Regions from separate parts of the Microbacterium sp. SCPM-O-B-15248 (M128) genome, predicted to be linked through region 2. Evidence: predicted binding sites of a transcription regulator. Region 2 holds the regulator's gene; the other holds the start of a gene.
The links. Region 2 encodes LexA, which represses DNA repair genes until DNA is damaged. Its sites were predicted from a motif close to TCGAACANNTGTTCGA; they were not measured.
Positions count from the first base shown of each region.

Region 1 (14,190 bases), on a different contig from region 2:
GCTCTCGTTCGCGGGTGGATGCCGTGATGGAGGCCGCGCCCGCGCACGGGTGGCGCACCCTGTACCAGGAGCGGTATCCGTTCGCCGGCGGCCCGGAGCACTACGCCGGGTGGCTGGAAGACTCCGCGGGCTTCAAGGCCGAGATCGTCGCCGAAGAGGAGTGACCGACCGACGCGGGTCACTTGGCTCCGAGCGGGACCGTTGCGGTCGCCGTGAGCCTCGACGACGCGAAAACGACGGATGCCACACGGCAACGACGGATGCCACACGACAGCAACGAGTGCGACGGATGCCGCACGGCAGCGACGGATGCCACCCGACCGCAACGAGTGCCACCCGGCAACGACGGATGCCACCCGACCGCAACGAGTGCGATGGGCGTCACGGCCACGAGGGCGTAGCGGGTGCGGCGAGCGCGGTTGGCTCTTCCTCACGCGTCACGACCTGCTCAGCGCGATGGCGGAAGCAATGTTCATCGAGGGGTGCCCGGTCACGCCGCGTCGAAGCGGCGCGGTGACCTCGATCTCAACCGATAGGGCGGGCGCACCTCGCCCGTTCTCGGGTCGGGCGGAGCATGCAACCAGTACGTGTCCTGACCGGTCACCGGGTCTCGCTCGCGCACGATCTTCTCCCCGCGGTTGTGCAGACCCAGATGGTGGTTCCGGCGGAGAGGAACGCCGTCGTCGACGTCGGTGCGGCCGCGATCCTGGGCCCAGTGGTCGATGTGGTGCATCTCGCACTGGGAGATGGGGGCACGGCATCCGATCCCGACGCAGCCGCCGTCGCGCACGGCGATCGCGATCCGCTGCGCCCGCGTGAACAGCCGCTGGTGTCGACCGACATCGAGCGGTCGTCCTGCGTCGTCGAGGGAGACAGGAACCCCACCCGCATCGCAGAGGTAGCTCTCGACGACCCCGGCGGGCAGGGCTTCTCCAACATCCTCGAGGTGCCCGACGGCGCGGATCGCGACCTCGGTCCGCGCGCGCTCCTTCTCCGCCGCCCCGGGCCCCGTGAATGCCGCTCCTTCGACGACGATCCGCACCCCCGGCTGACGGTCGCCGAACGCCTGCGCCGGGTCGGCCGCGGCTCCCGTGCGCATCACCGCGATCAGCGTGTCGTAAGCGATCTGCTCACCCGACCGCTCATCGGCGGCGTCCCGGGCGGGATGGAACCCGGCGACGCCACGGGCGTCACGGACACCCTCGGTATCGCGGAGCCCCTCGGCGTCACGCACCCCCTCGGCGTCACGCAGCCCCGGGGCATTCCCGGCATCCGCCTCGACGAACCGGGGCCCCCGCCGCGGACGCAACGCGGCCTGCAGAATGGCATCCACCCACGCCGCCGCATCATCGTCGAAAACGAAGCGTCCGTGTCGCTGCCCGTGCTCGTCGACCCACGAGCGATACGACCGCGCGGCGAAGCGCTCCTCGAACCGCAGTGTCACGCCGACGGGGTCGAGCCGGTCCCGCGCAATCCGTGCGGAAGCGCGAAGCTCCTCGACCGGCAGATGCGGCGCCTCATCGATCAGCCTCTCGACGGCCGTCGCCCACGCGCGCGGCAGGAAGCCCGCATCGAGGTCGGGATATCTCTCGACCGGCGGCTCACCCAGGCCCACGCGGATCGCCTGGAACTGCGCCTGGCTGACGGCGCCGTCACGGAGCGCATCGCTCAACAGCTCGAGCCACTCCGCGCACCCGCCGACGTTCTCGGGCACCCCACTCGACGCCGCCCCACGGGACCCGTCCTCGCGGTCGCCCGGGAGGACAGTCGTGGCACCGAGCAGATCGCCCCCTGTCTTCACCGACCGCGAGACCTCGCTCCTGCTCCGCCCGGTCAGCGATTGGAGCAGCTCCGTCGCCGTGCGGTGCCCCTGGCGTTGCGCCAAGCCCGCGACGCCCAGCTCTCGGGAAGACCGCGCGTCGATGACACGCGCCGCACACGCCGCCAGTACGTCGAGCGCATTCCGCGCAGAGGTGATCTCGCTCATGACCCGCATGACCTGGCCATCATCGAGAGCAGCGAGCTCTCGCCCCGCGACCAGCGCGACGATGCGCTCGCTCCCCCCAGGAGGCGATCCGTCAGCGCACGCATTTCCATAGAACAAATGTACGAATGAAACTCGACCGCCACCGGCCTCGGGGAGCGACACCACCCGACACCGATCAGGATTCACCCGCAGCCACCCGCTAGACTCGACCCAGAACCACGGCAACCTTTAACCCCGTCCCGTGAGGCGGAGAAGGGAGCAGCGGATGAGTACGCGCACCGTCATGCACGATGCCGACATCGCCCGCGCTTTGACGCGCATCTCGCACGAGATCCTGGAGTCCAACAAGGGACCGGAAGGACTCGTCCTCCTCGGCATCCCGACCCGCGGCGTCACCCTCGCCGATCGGATCGCGCCGCTGATCAGCGAGTTCGGCGGAACTTCGGTGCCGGTCGGAGCCCTCGACGTCACGATGTACCGCGACGACCTGCACCGCAACCCCACGCGTGCCCCGCAGGCGACGCGCATCCCGGCGGGTGGCATCGACGGCAAGGTCGTCGTGCTCGTCGACGACGTGCTGTTCTCGGGACGGAGCATCCGCGCCGCCCTCGACGCCCTGCAAGACATCGGGCGACCCGCCGCCGTGCGACTGGCGACCCTCATCGACCGCGGTCACCGCGAGCTGCCGATCCGGCCCGATTTCGTCGGCAAGAACCTGCCCAGCGCCCGCGACGAGCGCGTGAACGTGCGCCTCGCCGAGATCGACGGCATCGAGGAGGTGACGATCGAATCATGAGGCACCTGCTCGACACCCGCGACCTCACCCGCGCCGAGGCGCTCGAGATCCTCGACGTCGCCGAGGACATGGCCGACACGCAGCGCCGTGAGGTCAAGAAGCTCCCGACGCTGCGCGGCAAGACCGTCGTGAACCTCTTCTTCGAGGACTCCACGCGCACCCGCATCTCGTTCGAGGCCGCCGCCAAGCGTCTCAGCGCCGATGTCATCAACTTCTCCGCCAAAGGCTCGAGCGTCTCCAAGGGCGAGTCGCTGCAGGACACCGCCCAGACGCTGCAGGCGATGGGAGCGGATGCCGTGGTCATCCGCCACGGCGCGTCCGGTGCCCCGCGCACCCTCGCCACGAGCGGCTGGATCACCGCCGGTGTCGTCAACGCCGGCGACGGCACGCACGCCCACCCGACGCAGGCGCTGCTGGACGCGTTCACGATCCGCAAGCGCCTGTTCGGAGACGACAGCCGCGGCCGCGGGCTCGACGGCATCCGGGTCACGATCGTCGGCGACATCCTCCACTCGCGCGTCGCCCGATCGAACGTGTGGCTCCTGCACACCCTCGGCGCCCACGTCACGCTCGTGGCGCCGCCGACCCTCGTGCCGCAGGACGTGAGCGGGTGGCCCGTCGAGGTCGATTACGACCTCGACCGTGCGATCGCCGCGGGACCCGACGCGCTGATGATGCTCCGCATCCAGCTCGAGCGCATGAATGCGGCATATTTCCCCACTGAACGGGAGTATTCACGGCGCTACGGCCTCGACGCGCGGCGCCTGGGGGCTCTGCCGGGCGGTAGCATCGTTCTGCACCCTGGCCCGATGAACCGCGGCCTGGAGATCTCCGCCGAAGCCGCCGACTCGCCGCGCTCGACGGTTCTCGAGCAGGTGGCGAACGGCGTCTCCGTGCGCATGGCCGTGCTCTACCTGCTGCTTGCGGGCGAACGGCCCGACACCGAGAAAGAGGACCCGCGATGAGCCACGCCACCCCCCACACCCTGCTGGTGCGCGGCGCGCGGATCGAAGGCGCGGATGCCACCGACCTCCTCGTCCGCGACGGCGTCATCGCCGAGACCGGCACCGGTCTCTCGCACCAGGGCGCGACCGTCGTCGACGCCGAGGGTCTCATCGCGCTGCCGGGCCTGGTCGACCTCCACGTGCACTTGCGCGAACCCGGCTACGAGGCGTCCGAGACCGTCGAGACGGGGTCGCGAGCGGCCGCCGCGGGCGGCTTCACCACCGTGTTCGCGATGCCGAACACCTCGCCCGTCGCCGACACCGCCGGCGTCGTCGAGCAGGAGCTGGCCCTCGGCGAAGCCGCGGGCTACGTGCACGTGCAGCCGATCGGCGCCGTCACGGTGGGCCAGAAGGGCGAGCGTCTCGCCGAGCTCGGCGCGATGGCCGACTCGCGCGCCCGCGTGCGGGTCTTCAGCGACGACGGCTTCTGCGTCTTCGACCCCCTCATCATGCGTCGCGCGCTGGAGTACGTGAAGGCGTTCGACGGCGTCATCGCGCAGCACGCGCAGGACCCGCGTCTGACCGAGGGCGCCCAGATGAACGAGGGCGCGGTCTCGGCCGAGCTGGGTCTGGCCGGTTGGCCCGCCGTCGCCGAGGAGTCGATCATCGCGCGCGACGTGCTGCTGGCCGAGCACGTGGGCTCGCGACTGCACGTGTGCCACCTCTCCACCGCCGGATCGGTCGACATCATCCGTTGGGCCAAGAAGCGCGGCGTGAACGTCACCGCCGAGGTGACCCCGCACCACTTGCTGCTGACCGACGAGCTCGTGCGCGACTACGACGCCCGCTTCAAGGTGAACCCGCCGCTGCGCCGCGAAGAGGACGTCCTCGCCGTCCGCGAGGGTCTGGCCGACGGCACGATCGACATCGTCGCGACCGACCACGCCCCGCACCCCGCCGAGGCGAAGTCCTGCGAGTGGGCCGCGGCCGCCAACGGCATGGTGGGGCTCGAGAGCGCCCTGCGCGTCGTGCACTCCGCGATGGTCGAGACCGGTCTGCTCGACTGGGCCGATGTCGCCCGGGTGATGTCGCGGACTCCCGCCCGCATCGGCCGCCTCGACGGGCACGGCACCCCGCTGACCGAGGGGCAGCCCGCGAGCTTCACGCTGTACGACCCGCGCCCGTCGCGCGAGTTCGGCCTCGGCGACCTGCGCGGCCGCAGCAAGAACTCGCCGTACCTCGGCCGAGAGCTCCCCGGCGAGGTGCGCTGGACCGTGCGCGCCGGCATCCCGACCGTCATCGACGGCGCGGTGCTGCCGGCACCCGGGGTGCTCGCGTGACCCGCGAAGGCGCGCTGCTGGTCATGGCCGGCGTCGCCGTCGTGCTGCTGGCGCTCCTCGCGTGGGCATGGATGCGACGAACGCGGCGCGATGCGCGCTACACCGCACCGGTGGGAGAGCTTCCCGAGGGTGCCGTGGAGACGGGCGTGTTCCCGGGCCTGTACGTCGCGACCACCCGTCACGGCGAGCCCCTGGAGCGTCTGGCCATCCGCGGCCTCGGCTTCCGCTCCCGCGTGGACGTCACGGTCACTTCGGCCGGGATCGCCCTCGACCTGCCGGGCCAGCCCCGCATCGCGCTCACCCGCGACCGCCTCGTCGACGCAGCTCTCGCCACGGTCGCCATCGACCGCGTGGTCGAGCGCGACGGCCTGACGCGCGTCAGCTGGCGCATCGACGACGACACGATCGTCGACACCTACCTCCGACCCCAGGATGCCTCGGCCCGATCCCTCGCCGACGCCATCCGTCCCCTCACGACGACAGGAAGCGACGCATGACCGCCCTGATCTCCCCTCCGCGCATCTCGCGCGAGCCCGCCGTCCTGGTGCTGGAAGACGGCACCCGCTACCCCGGCCGCGCGTACGGCGCCCGCGGTGAGACCTTCGGCGAGGTCGTCTTCGCCACCGGCATGACCGGCTACCAGGAGACCCTCACCGACCCGTCCTACGCCGGCCAGATCGTGCTGCAGACGGCCCCGCACATCGGCAACACCGGTGTCAACGCCGAAGACCCCGAGTCCCGCCGCATCTGGGTCGCCGGTTACGTCGTGCGCGACCCTTCGCGCGTCGTGTCGAACTGGCGCGCCGACCGTTCGCTCGACGACGCGCTCGTCGAAGACGGCATCGTCGGCATCTCGGGACTCGACACCCGCGCCGTCACGCGCCGGATCCGCTCGTCGGGCAGCATGCGCGGCGGCGTGTTCTCGGGCGAGGCCGCCGGCCTCGACCCCGAGGAGCAGCTGCGCCGCGTGCTCGCGGCCCCCGGCATGGCCGGTCGCAACCTCTCCGCCGAGGTCTCGGTGACCGAGGTCGAGGTGACCCCGGCGACGGCGGAGCGCGTCGGCAACCTCGCCGTCCTCGACCTCGGCGTCAAGCAATCCACGATCGACAACCTCGCCGCGCGGGGCTTCGACGTGCACGTGTTCCCGCAGTCCGCCACGATCGAGGAGATCCGCGCGATCGAGCCGGTCGCCGCGTTCTACTCCAACGGTCCCGGTGACCCCTCGGCGTCCGACCAGCACGTCGAGCTCCTGCGCGCCGTCCTCGACGACGGCCTGCCCTTCTTCGGCATCTGCTTCGGCAACCAGCTGCTGGGCCGCGCGCTCGGTTTCGGTACGTACAAGCTGCCCTTCGGTCACCGCGGCATCAACCAGCCCGTGCTCGACAAGACCACGGGCCGCGTGGAGATCACCTCGCAGAACCACGGCTTCGCGGTCGAGGCGCCGCTGGACCAGGTCGTGGACAGCCCGCACGGCTACGGCCGCGTCGAGGTCAGCCACATCGGCCTCAACGACAACGTGGTCGAGGGCCTCCGCGCCCTCGACATCCCGGCGTTCAGCGTGCAGTACCACCCCGAGGCCGCCTCCGGCCCGCACGACGCCAACTACCTGTTCGACCGCTTCCGCGACATGGTGCTCGCGACCCAGGAGACGAAGAAGAATGCCTAAGCGCGACGACATCCACTCCGTCCTCGTCATCGGCTCCGGCCCGATCGTCATCGGTCAGGCCTGCGAGTTCGACTACTCCGGCACCCAGGCGTGCCGCGTCCTCCGCGAAGAGGGGGTGCGCGTCATCCTCGTCAATTCCAACCCGGCGACGATCATGACCGACCCCGACTTCGCCGACGCGACCTACATCGAGCCGATCACCCCCGAGGTGATCGAGACGATCATCGCGAAAGAGAAGCCGGATGCCATCCTCCCCACGCTCGGCGGTCAGACGGCCCTGAACGCGGCGATCCAGCTGCACAAGCGCGGCATCCTCGAGAAGTACGACGTCGAGCTCATCGGCGCCGACTTCGAGGCGATCAACAAGGGCGAGGACCGCCAGATCTTCAAGGAGCTCGTGATCGAGGCGGGCGCCGACGTCGCGGCATCCGTCATCTGCCACTCGATGGACGAGCTCATCGCCGGCGCCGAGAAGCTCGGCTACCCGCTCGTCGTGCGTCCCTCGTTCACGATGGGCGGGCTCGGTTCGGGCTTCGCGTACGACGAGGCCGACCTCCGCCGCATCGGCGGCGCCGGCCTGCACGACTCGCCGACGAGCGAGGTGCTGCTCGAGGAGTCGATCCTCGGGTGGAAGGAGTACGAGCTCGAGCTCATGCGCGACACCGCCGACAACACGGTGGTCGTCTGCTCGATCGAGAACGTCGACCCCGTGGGCGTGCACACCGGCGACTCGATCACCGTGGCCCCCGCGCTGACGCTCACCGACCGCGAGTACCAGAAGCTGCGCGACATCGGAATCGACATCATCCGTGCCGTGGGCGTCGACACCGGCGGCTGCAACATCCAGTTCGCCGTCGACCCGAAGTCCGGGCGCATCATCGTCATCGAGATGAACCCCCGCGTCTCGCGCTCCTCGGCGCTCGCGTCGAAGGCGACGGGCTTCCCGATCGCCAAGATCGCCGCGAAGCTCGCGATCGGCTACCGCCTCGACGAGATCCCGAACGACATCACCAAGGTCACCCCGGCGAGCTTCGAGCCCACGCTCGACTACGTCGTGGTGAAGGTGCCGCGCTTCAACTTCGAGAAGTTCCCCGCGGCCGACACGACGCTGACGACCACCATGAAGTCGGTGGGCGAGGCCATGGCGATCGGCCGCAACTACTCGACCGCGCTGCAGAAGGCACTGCGCTCGCTCGAGAAGCGCGGATCGAGCTTCCACTGGGGCGACGAGTCGCGCTCGGTCGACGAGCTCCTCGAGATCTCGAAGACGCCGACCGACGGACGCATCGTCGTGCTGCAGCAGGCGCTGCGCTTCGGCGCGACGCCCGCGCAGGCGTTCGACGCCACCGCGATCGACCCGTGGTTCATCGACCAGATCGTCCTCATCAACGAGGTCGCCGAGATGATCCGCGAGGCCGGAGAGCTGGATGCCGACACCTTGCGCCTCGCGAAGGAGCACGGTTTCAGCGACGCGCAGATCGCCGAGATCCGCGGGCTCGACGAGGCCGAGGTGCGCGGCATCCGGTACGCCCTCGATGTGCGCCCCGTCTACAAGACGGTGGACACGTGCGCGGGGGAGTTCCCGGCCCTGACGCCGTACCACTACTCCAGCTACGACTGGGAGACCGAGGTCACGCCGTCGGACCGCACGAAGGTCGTCATCATCGGCTCGGGCCCGAACCGCATCGGGCAGGGCGTCGAGTTCGACTACTCGTGCGTGCACGCCTCGTTCGCGCTGTCGGACGCGGGCTACGAGACCGTCATGGTCAACTGCAACCCCGAGACCGTGTCGACCGACTACGACACGAGCGACCGCCTCTACTTCGAGCCGCTGACCCTCGAGGACGTCCTCGAGGTGCTCCACGCCGAGAGCCGGTCCGGGACGATTCTCGGCGTCGTCTGCCAGCTCGGCGGCCAGACGCCGCTCGGCCTGGCCAAGGGCATCGAGGCCGCGGGCTACACGATCCTCGGCACGAGCCCCGAGGCGATCGACCTCGCCGAGGAGCGCGAGCTGTTCTCGCGTCTGCTCGACGACGCCGGACTCGTCGCCCCGCGCAGCGGCACGGCGATCGACGTCGAGGGCGCCGTGACGGTGGCCGAGGAGATCGGCTACCCGGTGCTCGTGCGCCCGAGCTTCGTGCTCGGCGGCCGCGGCATGGAGATCGTCTACTCGACCGACGCGCTGCGCGACTACTTCGTGCGCGTGGCCGACCAGGCGATCATCGGCCCCGGGCTTCCGCTCCTGGTCGACCGCTTCCTCGACGACGCCATCGAACTCGACGTCGACGCGCTGTACGACGGCACCGACCTGTACATCGGCGGCGTCATGGAGCACCTCGAAGAGGCCGGCATCCACTCCGGCGACTCCTCGTGCACGCTCCCGCCGGTGAGCCTCGGTCGCACCGAGGTCGACCGCGTCCGCGAGGCCACGCTCGCGATCGCCCAGGGCGTGGGCGTCCGGGGTCTGCTGAACGTGCAGTTCGCCATCTCGGCCGGAGTGCTCTACGTCATCGAGGCGAACCCCCGCGCGAGCCGCACCGTGCCCTTCGTGTCGAAGGCGCTCGGCATCCCGCTCGCGAAGGCCGCCAGCCGCATCATGGCCGGCAGCACCGTCGCCGAGCTCATCGCCGAGGGCATGCTGCCCGAGAGCGACGGCTCACGCGTGCCGCTGGACGCCCCCGTCGCCGTGAAGGAGGCCGTGCTGCCGTTCAAGCGCTTCCGTACCGCCGACGGTCACACCGTCGACTCCGTGCTCGGGCCCGAGATGCGCTCGACCGGTGAGGTCATGGGCATCGACCGCGACTTCCCGACCGCGTTCGCGAAGTCGCAGGAGGCCGCGTACGGCGGCATGCCGACCTCGGGCACCGTGTTCATCTCGGTGGCCGACGCCGACAAGCGCGCCGTGATCCTCCCCGCCCACCGGTTGCAGGAGCTCGGCTTCGAGCTCATGGCGACCGAGGGCACGGCCGAGATCCTCGCCCGCAACGGCATCCGGGTCCAGGTCGTCGAGAAGTACTCCGAGACGCAGGGCTCCGGTCAGCGCAACGTGGTCGATCTGATCAACGCGGGCGAGATCGACATGATCGTCAACACCCCGAGCGGCGGCACGGCCCGTGCCGACGGCTACGAGATCCGCGCCGCGGCCGTCGCCGCCGACAAGGCGCTGTTCACCACGATGGCGGTGCTCGGCGCGGCCGTGAGCGCCCTCGGCGCGATGAAGGACGGCTTCGCCGTGCGCAGCCTGCAGGAGTACGCCGTGGACCGCGCGGGTCGCTTGTGAGCGAGACGTTCGGCCAGCGGCTGGCCGCTGCCCTCGAGACCCACGGCGCCCTGTGCGTCGGCATCGACCCCCACGCCGCGCTGCTGTCGGCGTGGGGGCTGGATGCCACGCCCGAGGGCGCGCGCGAGTTCGGCCTGCGCGTGGTCGAGGCCGCCGCCGGCCGTGTCGGTGTGGTCAAGCCGCAAGTGGCGTTCTACGAGCGCTACGGATCGACAGGCTTCGCCGCCCTCGAGGACGTGATGGCCGCCGCCCGTGCGGCGGGCCTCCTCGTCATCGCCGACGCCAAGCGGGGCGACATCGGCACGACCATGGAGGGCTACGCCGCGGCGTGGCTCGAGCCCGGTTCACCCCTCGAAGCGGATGCCGTGACCCTCACGCCCTATCTCGGCCCCGACTCGCTGCGCGCGACGCTGGCCGCCGCGCTCCGCGTGCGGAAGGGCGCGTTCGTCCTCACGGCCACGAGCAACCCCGAGGCTCGTGCGGTCCAGAGCGCCGTCGTCGAGGACGCCCTGGCCGTCGGCGACCACGAACGGGTCGCCGCCCGCGTCGCGCACGACGTGAACGAGGCGAACCTCGGGCAGCCGGGCGCCCTGGGCTCGATCGGCGTCGTCGTCGGCGCGACCGTGGACCGCGCGGCCTTCGGTCTCGGCGACATCACCCTCGCGGGGATGCCGATCCTCGCGCCCGGTTTCGGTGCGCAGGGTGCTGATCCCGCCGATCTCGGACGCCTGTTCGGGTACGTGTCGAAGGCCGTGGTGGCGAACGAGAGCCGCAGTGTCCTCGCTGTGGGTCCGGCGCGCCTCGCGGAGCGGATCACGGCCCGCGCCGACCTGTACCGGGAGGCCCTGAATGGCTGATTCCCGTCGTCCTCCCGAGGTCGACCGCGCCGCCGCCTCGCGCCGCGCAGTGGCCGCGCGTCGCGAGCGCGCGGCGCTCAAGCGCGACGTCTCGACCCGTGTCATCACGCCGCAGGAGCTGCTGCGGCGCGGCCTCGCCGATCCGCTGTCGGCGGCCGGGGCGATGCGCGTGACCGAGTTCCTCACGGCGATCCGCGCGATCGGCGAGAGCAAGCGGGATCGCATCCTGTCGTCGCTGGGCATCTCGCCCGTCAAGCGGCTCGGCGGCCTGGGCTCGCGCCAGCGCGACGCCCTGCAGGCGTTCCTCGACGCACGGTGGCCCGAACCGGGTCCACGCGAGGGGCGCAGCCGGCTCGTCGTGCTCGCCGGCCCGACGGCCGTGGGCAAGGGGACGGTCGCCGCGCACATCAAGGAGCACTTCCCCGAGATCCATCTGTCGGTCTCGGCGACGACCCGCGCCCCGCGGCCGGGCGAGGTCGACGGGGAGCACTACTACTTCGTCGACGACGCCGAGTTCGACCGTCTCGTCGCGGCGGGGGAGCTGCTGGAGTGGGCCACGGTCCACAACAAGCACCGCTACGGCACGCCGCGCGAGCCGATCGACCGCGTCCTGGCCGCCGGCGGCACCGCGCTGTTGGAGATCGATCTGCAGGGCGCCCGCCAGGTGCGCGCTGCCGACCCCTCGGCGACGCTGGTGTTCCTGCTGCCCCCGAGCTGGGACGAACTGGTCCAGCGTCTCGTCGGTCGCGGCACCGAGGATGCCGAGGAACGCGCGCGCCGTCTGCGCACCGCCCGCACCGAGTTGGCGGCGCAGAACGAGTTCGACTACCGGGTCGTGAACGACGAGGTCGCCCGTGCGGCGGCCGAGGTCGTGGCCCTCGCCGCACGACGCCCCGACGTCGGATAGAATACGAGGATGCTTCGGCGCCGGGAGCGCCGCATCCACCTCATCCCGCCGAACCAGGAGGTTCCCCATGGCCGGACGCGACAAGGGCATCATCGACCCGCCCATCGACGCACTGCTCGACAAGGTCGACTCGAAGTACCAGCTCGTGATCTACGCGTCCAAGCGTGCGCGTCAGATCAACGACTACTACTCCGATCTGCACGAGGGCAACCTCTTCGACAACGTGGGGCCGCTCGTCGACTCCACCGTCGAGGACAAGCCGCTCACGATCGCTCTGCACGAGATCCACGAGGACAAGCTGCGCCTTCGCGCCGCCGAGTGATCCGTTCACAGATGTGACGATGCCCCGGGCGGCTGTCCGCCGTCCGGGGCATACTTGTGCCCGTCCCCAGACCACCCTTCCCGGGAGATGCCTTGACCGACCTGCGCCTGTTCACGTCCGAGTCCGTCACCGAAGGACATCCCGACAAGATCTGCGACCAGATCTCCGACAGCATCCTCGACGCGATCATCTCCGAGGATCCGACGGGGCGCGTCGCCGTCGAGACGCTCGTGACGACGGGCCTCGTCCATGTCGCCGGTGAGGTCTCGACCAGCGCCTACGTCGAGATCCCCGCGATCGTGCGCGACGTCGTGAACCGCATCGGCTACAACTCGAGCGAGACGGGATTCGACGGGGAGTCGTGCGGAGTCAGCGTGTCCATCGGCGCGCAGTCCTCCGACATCGCCGCCGGCGTCAACAAGGCGTTCGAGCAGCGCGAGCGCGGCTCGATCGACCCCCGCGATCTGCAGGGCGCCGGCGACCAGGGCATCATGTTCGGCTTCGCCACGACCGAGACGCCGCAGCTCATGCCGATGGCCGCGTGGACGGCGCACCGCATCGCCGAGCGCCTCGCGACGGTCCGCCGCGACGGCACGCTGCCGTTCCTGCGCCCCGACGGCAAGACGCAGGTGACGCTCGGCTACGACGGGCACACGCCCCGCACGGTCGACTCCGTCGTCCTCTCGACGCAGCACCACCCCGACATCTCGCAGGAAGAGCTCCGCGCTCTCGTGCAGGCCGAGGTCATCGACCCGGTGCTGCGCGACACGGGTCTCGACCTGCCCGACGTGCAGTACTACATCAACCCCGCCGGCCCGTTCGTGATCGGCGGCCCGAAGGGCGACGCGGGACTGACCGGCCGCAAGATCATCATCGACACCTACGGCGGGGCGTCGCGCCACGGCGGCGGCGCCTTCAGCGGCAAGGATCCGTCCAAGGTCGACCGCTCGGCGGCGTACGCGATGCGCTGGGTCGCGAAGAACGCCGTCGCAGCGGGCCTGGCCGACCGTCTCGAGGTGCAGGTCGCGTACGCGATCGGCAAGGCGAACCCGGTGGGTCTGTACGTGGAGTCGTTCGGCACGGCGCACGTCGCCGACGACACCATCGTCCGCGCGATCCGCGACGTGTTCGACCTGCGCCCGAAGGCGATCATCGACCAGCTCGACCTGCTCCGTCCGATCTACGCGCAGACCGCGGCGTACGGCCACTTCGGTCGTGAACTGCCCGAGTTCACATGGGAGCGCACCGACCGCGTCGACGAGCTGCGCGCCGCCGCCGGTCTCTGACGTGGGGGCGCCCGCGCCGGGCGTGCACCGCAGCGCCGCACTCCTGGCATCCCTCCGGCCGCGTCACCGCGGCGGTGACGCCGTGCCCCGGCGGCGCACGTGAGCGCCCGGCGCGTGGCGCGGGTGCAGCTGGATTCGCCGGTGCCGCAGCTGGATCGGCTGTTCGACTACGCGGTGCCGCACCCGCTCGTGGGCGAGGTGGCCCCGGGCGTGCGGGTCAAGGTCCCACTGCGCTCGGCGGGCCGGATGATGGATGCCTTCGTGGTCGAGGTCGTGCCCGACGACGGCAGCGAGCGCCCGCTGTCGTCGGTGGAGGCGGTCGTCTCGCCGATGGCGGTGCTGCCGGAACGGCTGTACACGCTCGCCCGCCGAGTCGCGGATCGCGCCGCGGGGTCGGTGAGCGACATCCTGCGCCTGGCCGTGCCCAAGCGCATGGTGCGCGCCGAGAAGGCGTGGCTGGCCGCGCCCGCATCCACGGTTCCCGTCGTGCCGCCCGAGTCGCTCGCGCGCGCCGAGTCGCTGCTGACGCCCTACGCGGGCCTGATCGACGCCCTCGACGGCGGCGAGCGCGTCGCCGTCGACGCTCCTCCGCATCCCTCGGGCGACCTGCCGCGGGGGGCCTGGGCCGATCTGCTCGCGGCTGCGGCCGTGCGCACGCTCGCGCGGGGCAGGAGCGCGGTGCTCGTCGTGCCCGACTACCGCGACCAGGCACAGCTCATGGCGGCGCTGGCCGATCTGGTGCCGCCCGAGGCGATCGTGCGCGACGACGCAGATCAGTCGGGCCCGGCGCGGTACGCCCAGTTCT
Region 1 is NZ_JBYQLI010000002.1:126,421-140,610, reverse strand. It holds gene AC3E6M_RS03325 (VOC family protein) at 1-164, shown strand, start outside; gene AC3E6M_RS03320 (HNH endonuclease signature motif containing protein) at 491-1,987, opposite strand; gene pyrR (bifunctional pyr operon transcriptional regulator/uracil phosphoribosyltransferase PyrR) at 2,253-2,783, shown strand; gene AC3E6M_RS03310 (aspartate carbamoyltransferase catalytic subunit) at 2,780-3,748, shown strand; gene AC3E6M_RS03305 (dihydroorotase) at 3,745-5,067, shown strand; gene AC3E6M_RS03300 (PH-like domain-containing protein) at 5,064-5,564, shown strand; gene carA (glutamine-hydrolyzing carbamoyl-phosphate synthase small subunit) at 5,561-6,733, shown strand; gene carB (carbamoyl-phosphate synthase large subunit) at 6,726-10,013, shown strand; gene pyrF (orotidine-5'-phosphate decarboxylase) at 10,010-10,870, shown strand; gene gmk (guanylate kinase) at 10,863-11,777, shown strand; gene rpoZ (DNA-directed RNA polymerase subunit omega) at 11,845-12,099, shown strand; gene metK (methionine adenosyltransferase) at 12,192-13,385, shown strand; gene AC3E6M_RS03265 (primosomal protein N' family DNA-binding protein) at 13,485-14,190, shown strand, end outside.
Region 1: the regulator LexA is predicted to act here: its motif matches at 2,097-2,112, upstream of AC3E6M_RS03320 (HNH endonuclease signature motif containing protein).

Region 2 (14,190 bases):
CCGATGGATCCACGCGTGGTCTGCGAACTCCTCGACGCGAGCCCAGGGGACGAGCGTCGCGAAGGGAAGCCCGACAAGCGGCTCGACCGTCTCGTACAGGCCGGCCATGGCCGCACCGAACTGCTCCTTGCGGTCGATCAGCTCGCGTTGCTCCTCGATCTGTCGCTGCTGGTCGGTGATCTGCTGTCGCTGGTCGGTGATCTGCGAACGTGCGCCGTCGAGCTGCATCGCCAGCCACAGGATGCCGAGCCCAGCGGCGACGGCGACGAGCGCGAGCAGGCACGAGAGCACGACGATGCCCGTACGGGGCCGGCGCCCGGTCGGAGGGAGGGGCGGTGGGGACGCGGAGGCGATGTCGGGGAGGACCTCGACGGAGTGCTCGGGCGACGGCTGTCCGGTGGGGGAGGTGGAGGTCACGACGCTCGCTCTCTCGATGTGTCCTGTCATGGTAGGGGCCCCGGTGCTCCGGCTGCGGCGCCTGTGCATAACCGGCGGTGGGCGCGTGCGCGGCGACCCGTCGGCGGGGTCGACGAACGACGAAGGCCGGATGCCACTTCGCGTGGCATCCGGCCTTCCGGTATCGGTCGGCGGCGTCAGACCGTCCGCAGCACCGCGACGACGCGCCCGAGCACGACGGCCTCGTCGCCGAGAATCGGCTCGAAGGCGGAGTTGCGGGGGAGGAGCCACGTGTGGCCGTCGCGGCGGCGGAACGTCTTCACCGTGGCCTCGCCGTCGAGCATCGCGGCGACGATCTCACCGTTCTCGGCCGTGGCTTGCGTGCGGACGACGACCCAGTCGCCGTCGCAGATGGCCGCGTCGATCATGGAATCGCCCGAGACCTTGAGCATGAACAGCTCGCCCTTGCCGACGAGCTGACGGGGGAGGGGGAAGATCTCCTCGACCTGCTGATCGGCGGTGATGGGGACGCCCGCGGCGATGCGGCCGACCAGGGGGACGAGGGCGGCGTCGCCCACGGCGGGTGCGGTGTCGGCGGGGTTCTCTGCGGCGGTGCCGGGCAGGTCGATCAGCACCTCCATCGCGCGGGTCTTTCCGGGGTCGCGGCGCAGGTATCCGCTCAGCTCCAGCTGGTTGAGCTGATGCGTGACGCTCGAGAGCGACTTCAGCCCCACGGCGTCGCCGATCTCGCGCATGCTCGGCGGATACCCGTGCCGCGCGATCGAGCGCTGGATGACTTCGAGGATCGCCAGCTGCTTGTCGCTGAGGCTCTTCCGTCGCCGCGTCTGCGGTCTTTCGCGGCCGCCCGCGGTCGTCGCGTCGGTCATGTGTGCTCCCCTCGCACCGCGCTGTCGAAGCGGCGGAAATTCGAATGTCGGAGGTCCGTGGTGGGGTCTCCTCGTCGAAACCGTATCCGGTGAACGACCCGATCGATGCGGAGCGCTCCGCGTGTCGCGTTCGATCGGTCTCCGATAGCCCTGGTCTTGACAGTCCCGCAGTATCGAATATAGATTCGGAATACAGATTCGCACAGCCACCCTCCCGGCCGAGGGTGGCGTGCGAATCTCTCCCCACCGAGGAGCACATCATGAGCAGCATCGCCATCACCCCCACGACCCGCCTGCGGTTGACCGCGCGCGGACGTCGTGTGTTCGCTTTCCTCGCCGCTCTGCCGGTCGTTGTCGCGCTATCCGTCGCCGTCGTCGGCGGCGGAGCCGCGCTCGCGTCGAACGACAGCGGTGCCTCGGCGGGGGCGTTCGCTGAGATCACGGTCATGAGCGGCGAAACCCTCTGGTCGATCGCCGAAGACGTCGCTCCGGGTGCCGACCCCCGCGACGTGGTGGCAGAGATCACGCGGTTGAACGCTCTCGAAGACGCATCGGTCGCGGCCGGCCAGCGCATCGCGATCCCGGCCGCCTACGTCGCCGGGAGGTGAGCCCCGGCGTCGTCGCCGCCTACGATGGGTGAGGTGACCGTGCGCCTCGATGACCTGCCTCTTCGCGACGACTTGCGGGGCATGACCCCGTACGGAGCCCCGCAAGCCGCACTCCCTGTCGCCCTCAACGTGAACGAGAACACGCATCCCGTTCCCTCCGAGGTCGCCGACGACATCCTGGATGCCATCGCCCGCGCACTGCGCGACGTCAACCGCTATCCCGACCGTGAGTTCACCGGTCTCCGCGAGGCGTTCGCCGACTACCTGGGGCACGGGCTCGTCCGCGAGCAGATCTGGGCGGCCAACGGGTCGAACGAGGTCCTGCAGCACATCCTCCAGGCCTTCGGTGGTCCAGGGCGTCGGGCCATGGGTTTCGCTCCCAGCTACTCGATGTATCCGATCCTGACGCGGGCGACCGGTGCCGAATGGATCGCGGGGGAGCGCGAGCACGACTTCACGCTCAGCCCGGCCTCCGCCGCCGAGCAGGTCGTGCGCGAGAACCCCGACGTCGTCTTCCTGTGTGCGCCGAACAACCCGACGGGCACGCCCCTCGGTCTCGACGTGATCGAGGCGGTCTACGCCGTGACCGACGGCATCGTCATCGTCGACGAGGCGTACCAGGAGTTCGCCCCGCACGACCAGCCCTCCGCGGTGACGCTCCTCCCCGGACGCCCGCGCCTGGTGGTGTCCCGCACGATGAGTAAGGCGTTCGCATTCGCCGGCGCGCGGGTGGGATATCTCGCCGCCGACCCGGCGGTCATCGACGCCTTGCGTCTGGTCCGCCTGCCGTACCACCTCAGCGCGCTGACGCAGGCGGCGGCGACGGCCGCGCTCGGGCATGCGGACACGATGCTGTCGATGGTCGACGAGATCGTCGCTCAGCGCGACCGGATCTCGGCCACGGTGGCGGCACTGGGCTACACGGCACACGAGTCGTGGACGAACTTCGTGCTCTTCGGCGGGGTCGACGACCCCGCGGCCACGTGGAAAGCGCTGTATGACCGCGGGGTGCTCATCCGCGACGTGGGCATCGCTCACCACTTGCGCGTCACGGCGGGTACCGCCGACGAGACGACCGCGTTCCTGGATGCACTGGCCTCGGTAGGATCGCGAGCATGACCGGCCCCGCCACGCCCCGCACCGCATCGATCGTCCGCGAGACGAGCGAGTCGCGCGTCGAGCTGTCCCTCGACCTCGATGGGACCGGCGCGAGCGAGATCTCCACGAGCGTGCCGTTCTTCGATCACATGCTCACGGCGTTCGCGAAGCACTCGCTCACCGACCTGCGCGTCACCTCCGTAGGCGACACGCACATCGACGCGCACCACACCGTCGAGGACACCTCGATCGTGCTCGGTCAGGCGATCCGCCAGGCGCTCGGTGACAAGTCCGGCATCGCCCGGTACGGCGATGCCCTCGTTCCGCTGGACGAAGCGCTCGCGCAGGCCGTCGTCGACATCAGCGGACGTCCGTATCTCGTGCACACCGGAGAGCCCGCGGGCTTCGAGCACCACTTGATCGGCGGGCACTTCACCGGCTCGCTCGTGCGCCACTCGTTCGAGGCCATCTCGATCCACGCGGGACTGACGGTGCACGTACGCGTCCTGGGCGGGCGCGACCCGCACCACATCGCCGAGGCCGAGTACAAGGCCCTCGCCCGTGCGTTCCGCCAGGCCAAGGCCCTGGATCCCTTCGTCGACGGCATCCCGAGCACCAAGGGCGCCCTGTGAGCAAGCCCGTCGTCGCTGTCCTCGACTACGGCTCGGGCAACGTCCACTCGGCCGTCAAGGCGCTCATCGTGGCGGGGGCCGATGCGCGCTTGACTTCCGATCGCTCCCTTCTCCTCGACGCCGACGGGCTGCTCGTCCCCGGAGTCGGGGCCTTCAGCGCCGTGATGGACGCGCTCAACGCCAGCCGCGGCGGCGAGATCATCGATCGTCGACTCGCCGGAGGTCGCCCGGTGCTCGGCATCTGCGTGGGGATGCAGGTGATGTTCGGGCGTGGCATCGAACGCGGGACCGACACGGAAGGGCTGGGCGAGTGGCCCGGCACCGTGTCCGAACTTGCGGCGCCGGTGCTTCCGCACATGGGGTGGAACACGGTTTCGGCCGGCGAGGGCTCTCGCCTGTTCGACGGCATCGGCGACGAGCGGTTCTACTTCGTCCACTCCTACGCCGCGCAAGAATGGCAGCTCGAGGTCACGCCGCCGTTCCCCGAGCCGGTGTTGACGTGGTGCACGTACGGCGCGCCGTTCCTCGCCGCGGTCGAGAACGGTCCGTTGGCGGCGACCCAGTTCCACCCCGAGAAGTCGGGGGAAGCCGGCATCCGTCTGCTGGCGAATTGGATCGACGGGCTGCGCGCGACTACTGTGTGACCTCGTGCCCGGGGCTGGCGAGAGGCGCCTGCCGGCACGAGGAGCCATGAACGATTTCGCGTCCACGCCCGAGCTTGTCCTTCTGCCCGCGGTTGATGTCGCCGACGGCAAGGCCGTCCGACTGACCCAGGGAGAGGCGGGCACCGAGACCAGCTACGGCGACCCGGTGGATGCCGCGCTGGACTTCGCGCGCCAGGGTGCGGCGTGGATCCACCTCGTCGACCTCGACGCCGCGTTCGGCCGCGGCAACAACACCGCGGTGATGCGCAAGGTCATCAAGCAGGTCAAGGGCGTGCAGGTCGAGCTCTCCGGCGGCATCCGTGACGACCGGTCCCTGGAGGCGGCTCTGGAGAGCGGCGCCAGTCGCATCAACCTGGGTACCGCCGCCCTGGAGAACCCCGAGTGGGCCGCGGACGTCATCAACCGCTACGGCGAGGCGATCGCGGTCGGGCTCGACGTGCGCGGCACGACCCTGGCCGCCCGCGGATGGACGCGCGACGGCGGCGACCTGTGGACGGTGCTCGAGCGTCTCGAGGACGCCGGCTGCAGCCGGTACGTCGTGACCGATGTCACCAAGGACGGCACGCTCCGCGGCCCCAACCTCGAGCTTCTGCGCGAGCTGACGCAGCGCACGCCGAAGCCCATCGTGGCCTCCGGCGGAGTGTCGAGCCTCGACGACATCGTGGCGCTGCGCGAGCTGGTGCCGCTCGGCGTCGAAGGGGCGATCGTGGGCAAGGCCCTCTACGCGGGCCAGTTCACCCTCGCCGAGGCGCTGGATGTCGCCGGGCACTGACGACCATCGCGCCGACTCGGCGGGCGTCCCTTGGGAGGGGCGTCGTTTCGAGTCGAACCCGCACTCCGGTGACGACGGTTCTGCCGACCCCGCCCTCTTGATCGCCCTGCAGGCCGTCTCGACGGGGGAGGGCGACGCCCGTGCCGTCGTCGAGGCCTACCGCACCGCTCGCCTGCTGATCCCGCTCGTCGCCGAGAAGGGCGACCACGGCGTCGGCCCGCACGGGCTGGAGGTCGACAAGACGCAAGAGCTGTCGATCGTGACGGTGGCCGCCCCCGACGGCCGCAAGGTGTTGCCGGTGTTCAGCTCGGTCGAGGCGATGCAGCGCTGGGATGCCACCGCGCGCCCTGTCCCCGCGGACGGCCGCCGCACCGCTCTGGCGGCGGCGTCGGAAGACACCGAGTTGATCGTCATCGATCCGACTTCCGAGACCGAATTCGTGTTGCGCCGCCCCGCGGTGTGGGCGATCGCTCAGGGGGAGGCGTGGGAGCCCGCGCACGTGTCCCCGGCCGTGTTCACGGGCCTGCAGGAGAGCATCTCCGGTGAGCTGGCGGTGCTCGACCTCGCCGTGCAGCCGGGGGACCCGTTCGGGCGGTTGCGCGGCCCCGAGCTGGTCGTGCACCTGCGGCTCATGGCCGGCCTCGCGCAGGACGAGCTCGACGCGGTCCTCGCGCGCCTCGCGCGTCGGTGGGCGGCGGACGACCGGGTCGCCGTGCTCGTGGACTCCCTGACGGTGAAGCTGCACCGCCCCACCGACATCTGACCGCCTCCACGTCGTCGCGAGAACAGGCTTCGCGTCGAGAACAGTCTGTTTCGCGCGCCCGCCGAATCGCCCTGTTCCCGCGGCATCGGGAGGCCGGTACCGAGGTTCCCGCGACCTACGTGACGGGACCCGTCCACTTCTCGCCCGGACCCTTGCCGATCGGGTCGGGGATGACCGAGGCCTCGCGGAACGCGAGCTGCAGCGATCGCAGACCGTCGCGGAGCGATCGGGCGTGCATGTCGCTGATCTCGGGCGCCCCGGCGGTGATGAGGCCGGCGAGGGCGTTGATGAGCTTGCGGGCCTCGTCGAGGTCGAGCTGCTGCTGCGGGTCGTCGGCGAGTCCGACCTTGATCGCCGCGGCGCTCATGAGGTGGACGGCGGTCGTGGTGATGACCTCGACGGCGGGGACGTCGGCGATGTCGCGGGAGGCGGAGGCGGAGACGCGCTCCTGCTCCTCCCACCTCGCAAGACGCTCGGCGTCCTGGGCGGCGCGGCTGTCGTCGGGGGGAATCGTGTCCACGTGTTTCTCTCTGCTAGACTATGGCGGGCTTCGGAGTGTTCTGCTCCGTACGAAAGAGGATGACATCCCACCCGCGCTTGCCGCTCCAGGCTACCGGGTTCCCGCACTCCGCTCCGTTCCGTACAGAGCTGTCAGGGTGCAGAAGCCGGTGCTCTGAGCACCGTGCCGGGTGGCATGTTCTCCTCTTCGCCCGCGATTCCCATGGATCGCGGCGGCCGCCATCCGCATGAAAGAGGAGTTCCGCATCAGCGATCCCCGCACCAACGAGCGCATCCGAGTCCCGGAGGTCCGTCTCGTCGGACCCAACGGCGAGCAGGTCGGCATCGTCCGAATCGAAGCTGCGCTGCGCCTGGCCCAGGAAGCGGACCTCGACCTGGTCGAGGTTGCGCCGAGCTCGAAGCCGCCCGTGGTCAAGATCATGGATTACGGCAAGTTCAAGTACGAGGCCGCTCAGAAGGCCAAGGAAACGCGTCGTAACCAGGCCAACACGGTCCTGAAAGAGGTCCGGTTCCGCCTGAAGATCGAGGCCCACGACTACATCACCAAGCTCAAGCGCGCTGAGGGATTCCTCCAGGCGGGCGACAAGGTGAAGGCCATGATCCTCTTCCGCGGTCGCGAGCAGTCGCGTCCCGAGCAGGGTGTGCGTCTGCTCCGCAAGTTCGCGGAGGACGTCGCCGAGTTCGGCACCGTCGAGTCGAACCCCACGATCGACGGCCGCAACATGGTGATGGTGGTCGCTCCTCACAAGAACAAGTCCGAGGTCAAGACCGAGCAGAACGCGCAGCGCGCGGCGAACCGTGAGGCGGCGCGCAGCGCGGCCCGCGGCGACTCGGCCCCCGACGACCACGCTGCTCCGGCGTCCGCCGAGTAAGCCCCCCGTCTCCCGCAGTGCCGGGATACCCAACGAAGGAAGACAGATGCCGAAGCAGAAGACCCACTCGGGCGCCAAGAAGCGTTTCAAGTTGACCGGTAGCGGCAAGCTCATGAAGCAGCAGGCCGGCATGCGGCACAACCTCGAGGGCAAGGCCTCCAAGCGCACCCGTCGCCTGAACCAGGAGCAGGTCCTGGCCAAGGGCGACTCCAAGGTCGCCAAGAAGCTCCTCGGCCTCTGAGCGCCGACGCACGTTAGGAAAGAACAGAAATGGCTAGAGTCAAGCGGGCTGTCAACGCCCACAAGAAGCGTCGCGTCATCCTCGAGCGCGCGTCCGGTTACCGCGGTCAGCGTTCGCGCCTGTACCGCAAGGCCAAGGAGCAGGTCACTCACTCCCTGGTCTACGCATACCGTGACCGTCGCAAGCGCAAGGGCGACTTCCGTCGTCTGTGGATCCAGCGCATCAACGCCGCGAGCCGCCAGAACGGTCTCACGTACAACCGCTTCATCCAGGGCCTCGGCCTCGCGGGTGTTCAGGTCGACCGCCGCATGCTCGCCGAGCTCGCGGTCAACGAACCGGCCGTGTTCGCCTCGCTCGTCGCGACGGCCAAGGCCGCGCTGCCCAGCGACGTCAACGCCGCCAAGACCGCGTAATCACCGGTTCCACGAACGGGCGTCCTCCTCGGAGGGCGCCCGTTCGGCGTTTCCCCGCCGTTCTCCGGGATGCATGCCGGTCGCGTCATACACTGGGTGCGTGCTGGAGAACCCTCGTTCGCCGCGGGTGCGCGCCGTGGCCAAGTTGAGCAAGCGCGCGGCCCGGCAGGAGACCGGTCTGTTCCTCCTCGAGGGGCCTCAGGCCGCGCGTGAAGCCCTCGCCTGGGCGCCCGAGACGGTGCTCGAGCTCTACGGCACTCCGACGGCACTCGAGAAGCACACCGACGTCCGCGACGCCGCCGTCGACGCCGACGTCGATGTGCAGTACACGACCGAAGCGGTCCTGGATGCCATGGCCGACACCGTCACGCCGCAGGGCATCGTCGCGGTGGCCCGGCAGTCGCCGACGGCTCTCAAGGACATCCTCGCCACGCAGCCGCGCCTGCTCGCGATCTGCGAGGAGGTGCGTGATCCGGGCAACCTCGGCACGATCATCCGCGCCGCCGATGCGGCGGGCGCGGACGCCGTGATCCTGACGGGTCGCACGGTCGACCTGTACAACCCGAAGGTCGTGCGGTCGACCACGGGGTCGCTGTTTCATCTCCCGGTCGCAGTGGATCTGGAGCTGAGCGACGTCGTCGAGCGCGTGCACGAGGTGGGGTTGCGGGTGGTTGCCGCCGATATCGGGGGTGAGGATTTCCTCACGTCCCGCCGCCTGCTGGCCGAGCCGACGGCGTGGTTGTTCGGGAACGAAGCCCGGGGTCTGGACGATTCCGCGCTCGGGTACGCGGATCTCTCGTTACGGCTTCCCATCTACGGGCGAGCGGAGTCGCTGAACCTCGCCACCGCCGCGAGCGTCTGCCTGTACGAGACCGCCTTCGCCCAACGCGCGGGCTGAGTCACCCGCTGTTACAGAACGGTTAAGGCGTCCGCAAGAAGGTGGTCGCATTCCCGGCCGTCTCATAGGGTGGGGAAATGGCATCCGTTCCCCCGGCGGGCTCCGAGCCCCTCGTCGTCCTCTCCGGCGTCCAGAAGCACTATGGACAGTTCCAGGCTCTGAAGGACATCGATCTGACCGTCGACCGCGGCGAAGTCGTCGTCGTCATCGGCCCCTCCGGCTCGGGCAAGTCGACCCTCTGCCGCACCATCAACCGCCTCGAAACGATCACGAGCGGATCGATCACGATCGACGGTGTGGCGCTGCCCGAAGAAGGCAAGGGATTGGCGAAGCTGCGTGCCGATGTGGGCATGGTCTTCCAATCGTTCAACCTCTTCGCCCACTTGACGATCCTCGAGAACGTCACCCTCGGGCCGATCAGGGTCCGCAAGATGAAGAAGGCGGATGCCGAGAAAGAAGCGCGCGCTCTCCTGGACCGCGTGGGCGTGGGCCACCAGTCCGACAAGCTGCCCGCGCAGCTCTCCGGCGGCCAGCAGCAGCGCGTCGCGATCGCCCGCGCCCTCGCGATGAAGCCGAAGGTCATGCTCTTCGACGAGCCGACCTCGGCCCTCGACCCCGAGATGATCAACGAGGTCCTCGACGTGATGGTCGGGCTCGCGAAGGACGGGATGACGATGATCGTCGTCACGCACGAGATGGGCTTCGCCCGCAAGGCCGCCAACCGTGTGGTGTTCATGGCCGACGGGCAGATCGTCGAGCAGGCCACGCCCGAGCAGTTCTTCACGCACCCCGAATCCGATCGTGCGAAGGACTTCCTCTCGAAGCTCATCACGCACTGACTCCGGGGCGGAACGACGACGTTCCGCCTCCCGCACCGCCTCCGGCCGACCCGACGTGCCACCCCCTCGTATCCCCTCCGCACAGCACACGTAACCAAGGAGACATCACATGCGTAAGACACGTTTTCTCGCCGGCGCGAGTATCGTCGCCGCCGGCCTGCTGGCCCTGACGGCCTGCAACAGCGGGACCCCGGGTGCGGCGCCCGGAGCCGACGGCAGCGGCGATTCGACCCAGCTCTGGGAGGTGGCCTCCGACGTCTCGCTCGACGGCAGCCCCACCTACGAGCGCATGGCCGCGGCCGACAAGGTCGTCGTCGGTGTCAAGGAGGACCAGCCCGGTCTCGGCTTCAAAGACCCCGTGAGCAACGAGCGCGGCGGCTTCGACGTCGAGATCGCCCAGTGGATCGCCGCGTCGCTCGGGTTCGACGCCGACAAGATCGAGTACAAGACGATCCCGTCGGCCAACCGCGAGCAGGAGCTCGTCAACGGCAACATCGACTACTACGTCGGTACGTACTCCATCACCGACAAGCGCAAGCAGCAGATCGACTTCGCCGGTCCGTACCTGATCACCGGCCAGGGTCTGCTGGTCGCGGCGGACAACGACTCGATCAACGGTCCCGATGACCTCGCCGGCAAGATCGTCTGCTCCGTGACGGGCTCGACGCCTCTGCAGCGCATCCGTGACGAGTACGCGCCCGGCGACACCGTCGAGTACGACACCTACACCCAGTGCCTCGAGCAGCTGCGGGCCGGCTCCGTGGACGCCGTGACCACCGACCAGGCGATCCTCGCCGGTTACGTGGCGCAGGAGCCCGACGCGTTCAAGATCGCGGGCGACACCTTCAGCGAAGAGCGCTACGGCGTCGGTCTGCCCAAGGGCGACACCGTCCTGAAGGACCACATCAACACCCTCTTCAACGACGGTGGCGAGATCTGGACCGCGCTGTTCGACAAGAATCTGGCACCGGCCGGCATCACGGGCCAGCAGCCCACCGCCGACGAGTGATCCGTTCGGGGGCGGCGCGCCGCGCCGCCCCCGAACCCCCGACCAAGACAAGGACCACGCATGGGTGTCATCACCGGCAACCTCGACATCTGGGGCCAAGCGCTCGTCGGCACGCTCGTGCTGTTCTTCGCGGGCGGCGCGCTCGCGCTCGTACTGGGCATCATCGTCGGCGCGATGCGCGTCTCACCCGTGCCGATCGCTCGTGGCGTCGGCACGTTCTATGTCAGTGCCATTCGGAACACGCCCCTCACGCTCGTGTTCTTCGCTTTCGTGTTCGCCCTGCCACCGCTCCTCGGCTTGCGATTGACCGGCGAGGTCTCGCTGACGCTCGGCATCTGCGCGCTCGGCATCTACACCGCCACGTACGTCGCCGAAGCGATCCGCTCCGGCGTCAACACGGTCCCGGTGGGTCAGGCCGAAGCCGCCCGTGCCCTCGGGCTCGGCTTCGGCCAGGTGATGGGCCTGGTCGTGCTGCCGCAGGCGTTCCGCTCGGTCATCCCCCCGATGATGAGCGTGTTCATCGCCCTGCTGAAGAACACCACTGTCGCCGCGGGCTTCTCCATCGTGAACCTCGGCTCGGTGCGCAACTACCTCAGTGAGCGGGGCGAGAACGCCTTCGTCGTCATCCTGTGGATCATGGTGGCCTTCGTCGCCCTGGTGCTGCTGCTCTCGTGGCTCCAGCGAACTCTCGAGAACCGGTGGAGGATCGCCCGATGAGCAGTGTCCTGTACGACGTCCCGGGCCCCAAAGCGATCGCCCGCAACCGGATCCTCGGAGTGGTGACGATCCTGGTTGTGCTCGCCATCGTCGGATTCTTCGTGTGGCGGTTGGCCGCGACGGGTCAGTTCACGGCGCAGAAGTGGTCGGCCTTCACCTACAGCAACGTGTGGATGCAGGTCCTGCAGTCCACGGTGGCCACGCTCGCCGCGTTCGCCGCGGCCGCCGTCGGCGCGCTCGCCCTCGGTTTCGTCCTGGCGATCGGTCGCCTGTCCGACCACGCCTGGGTGCGCTGGCCGTTCACCGCGGTCATCGAGGTGTTCCGCGCCATCCCGGTGCTGATCTTCATGTTCTTGCTGTACTACGGCTTCCCGGTCATCGGCATCCGTATGGAGCCCTATTGGGCCGTCGTCATCGCGCTGGTCTGCTACAACGGCTCGGTGCTCGCGGAGGTCATCCGCGCCGGCGTCGAATCGTTGCCGCGGGGTCAGAGTGAGGCCGGATACGCGATCGGTCTGCGCAAGGCGGGCGTCATGCGCTTGGTGCTGCTTCCGCAGGCGATCCGCGCCATGATGCCGGTGATCATCGCGCAGCTCGTGGTGACGCTGAAGGACACCGCTCTCGGCTTCATCATCACCTACCCCGAGCTGCTGTTCTACGCGAAGTACATCGGTGCGCAACCGAGCGTCGGTTCGCCGATCATCCCGGCCACGATCATCGTCGGCGCGATCTACATCTCGCTGTGCCTCCTGCTGTCGTACGTCGCCACCCTCGTCGAGAAACGACTGCGCCGCTCGCCGCGCTCCCCGCAGGTCGCGGCCGCCGTGCCGCAGCAGGCCGGCACGGACACCGAGCTCATCGTCGCCCAGCGCGGGCTCGGGAAGAACGACGCGTCGGGTCTCTGACCACGGGCGGGCGGGGCAGTGTCCCCGCCCGTCGGTAGACTCTCATCTCGTGTCCGACGCACCCGAGATCACCCCCGAGGCCGTCGCCTCCGCCGTCGATGCCGCTCTCGCGGCGATCGCCGGCGCCGCGACGACCGCAGACCTGAAGGCCGCTCGCTCCGCTCACGCGGGGGAGCAGTCCTCGCTCGCCCGCCTGAACTCCCAGCTGCGCAACGTCGCCCCCGAGAACAAGGCCGAGTTCGGCAAGCTCGTCGGCCAGGCGCGCGGCCGCGTGAACCAGGCGTTCGCCGCGCGCGAAGGCGAACTCGCCGAGGCCGAAACCGCCGCGCGGCTCGAAGCGGAGCGGGTGGATGTCACGGCCCTTCCGCAGCGCGCCCGCGTGGGGGCGCGGCATCCGATCTCGCTCCTGCAGGAGCAGGTGTCCGACATCTTCGTCGGCATGGGGTGGGAGATCGCCGAGGGCCCCGAGCTCGAGCACGAGTGGTTCAACTTCGACGCGCTCAATTTCGACGTCGATCACCCGGCGCGGCAGATGCAGGACACGTTCTTCGTCGACCCGGTCGCCCGCCACCTCGTGATGCGCACGCACACGAGCCCCGTCCAGGTGCGGTCGATGCTCGAGCGCGACCTGCCGATCTACGTCCTGTGCCCCGGTCGGGTGTACCGGACCGATGAGTTCGACGCGACGCACCTTCCCGTCTTCACGCAGTTCGAGGGTCTGGTCATCGACAAGGGCATCACGATGGCCCACCTCAAGGGCACGCTCGACCACGCCGCCCGGGTCCTGTTCGGCCCCGAGGCCAAGACGCGGTTCCGCGCCAACTTCTTCCCGTTCACCGAGCCGAGCGCCGAGCTCGACCTGTGGCATCCCACCTTCAAGGGCGGGGCGCGCTGGATCGAGTGGGGCGGCTGCGGGATGGTGAACCCCAATGTCCTGCGTGCCGCGGGCATCGATCCCGAGGAGTACTCGGGCTTCGCCTTCGGCATGGGCATCGAGCGCACGCTCATGTTCCGCAGCGACGTGCAAGACATGCGCGACATGGCCGAGGGCGATGTCCGCTTCAGCGAGCAGTTCGGAATGGTGGTCTGATGCGCGTCCCGCTCTCCTGGTTGCGCGAGTACGTCGACGTGCCCGCGGATGCCACGGCCGACGACGTCCTCGCGGCGCTGGTGTCCGTCGGATTCGAAGAAGAAGACGTGCATCGCTTCGAGCTCGAAGGCCCCATCGTCGTCGGTGAGGTGAAGGAGTTCACTCCTGAGCCGCAGTCCAACGGCAAGACGATCCGCTGGTGCCAGGTCGACGTCGGCGAAGAGCACGGCGGCGTCCGTGGCATCGTGTGCGGCGCCGGCAACTTCTTCGAGGGCGACAAGGTCGTGGTGACCCTGCCCGGCTCCGTTCTGCCCGGGCCGTTCCCGATCGCGGCACGCAAGACCTACGGTCATGTCTCGGACGGCATGATCGCCTCGGCGAAAGAGCTGGGACTCGGCAGCGAGCACTCCGGCATCCTGCGCCTGGTCGACCTCGGCATCGACGCTCCCGTGGGCTCCGACGCGATCGCCCTGCTCGGCCTGGACGACATCGCCGTCGAGATCAACGTCACCCCCGACCGCGGGTACGCGCTGTCTCTGCGCGGTGTCGCCCGCGAGTACTCGCACGCCACCGGCGCGGTCTTCCGCGACCCGGGCGCCGGTCACGACGCCGCGCGCGACCGCACGCCGCAGGGCTTCCCGATCACGGTCGACGACGTCGCGCCCATCCGTGGCCGCGTCGGCGCGAGCCAGTTCGTCGCGCGCATCGTCCGCGACGTGGACCCCTCGCGTCCCACGCCGCCGTGGATGATCACGCGCCTGTCGCTCGCCGGCATCCGGTCGCTCGGTGTCCTGATCGACATCACGAACTACGTCATGCTCGAGCTCGGCCAGCCGATCCACGGCTACGACCTCGACCGTCTGCAG
Region 2 is NZ_JBYQLI010000008.1:13,478-27,667, reverse strand. It holds gene AC3E6M_RS13480 (hypothetical protein) at 1-417, opposite strand, end outside; gene lexA (transcriptional repressor LexA) at 594-1,283, opposite strand; gene AC3E6M_RS13470 (LysM peptidoglycan-binding domain-containing protein) at 1,544-1,891, shown strand; gene AC3E6M_RS13465 (histidinol-phosphate transaminase) at 1,916-3,010, shown strand; gene hisB (imidazoleglycerol-phosphate dehydratase HisB) at 3,007-3,621, shown strand; gene hisH (imidazole glycerol phosphate synthase subunit HisH) at 3,618-4,265, shown strand; gene priA (bifunctional 1-(5-phosphoribosyl)-5-((5-phosphoribosylamino)methylideneamino)imidazole-4-carboxamide isomerase/phosphoribosylanthranilate isomerase PriA) at 4,312-5,058, shown strand; gene AC3E6M_RS13445 (SseB family protein) at 5,042-5,821, shown strand; gene AC3E6M_RS13440 (DUF1844 domain-containing protein) at 5,937-6,341, opposite strand; gene infC (translation initiation factor IF-3) at 6,568-7,212, shown strand; gene rpmI (50S ribosomal protein L35) at 7,259-7,453, shown strand; gene rplT (50S ribosomal protein L20) at 7,483-7,866, shown strand; gene AC3E6M_RS13420 (TrmH family RNA methyltransferase) at 7,967-8,764, shown strand; gene AC3E6M_RS13415 (amino acid ABC transporter ATP-binding protein) at 8,842-9,603, shown strand; gene AC3E6M_RS13410 (glutamate ABC transporter substrate-binding protein) at 9,713-10,612, shown strand; gene AC3E6M_RS13405 (amino acid ABC transporter permease) at 10,673-11,329, shown strand; gene AC3E6M_RS13400 (amino acid ABC transporter permease) at 11,326-12,234, shown strand; gene pheS (phenylalanine--tRNA ligase subunit alpha) at 12,284-13,324, shown strand; gene pheT (phenylalanine--tRNA ligase subunit beta) at 13,324-14,190, shown strand, end outside.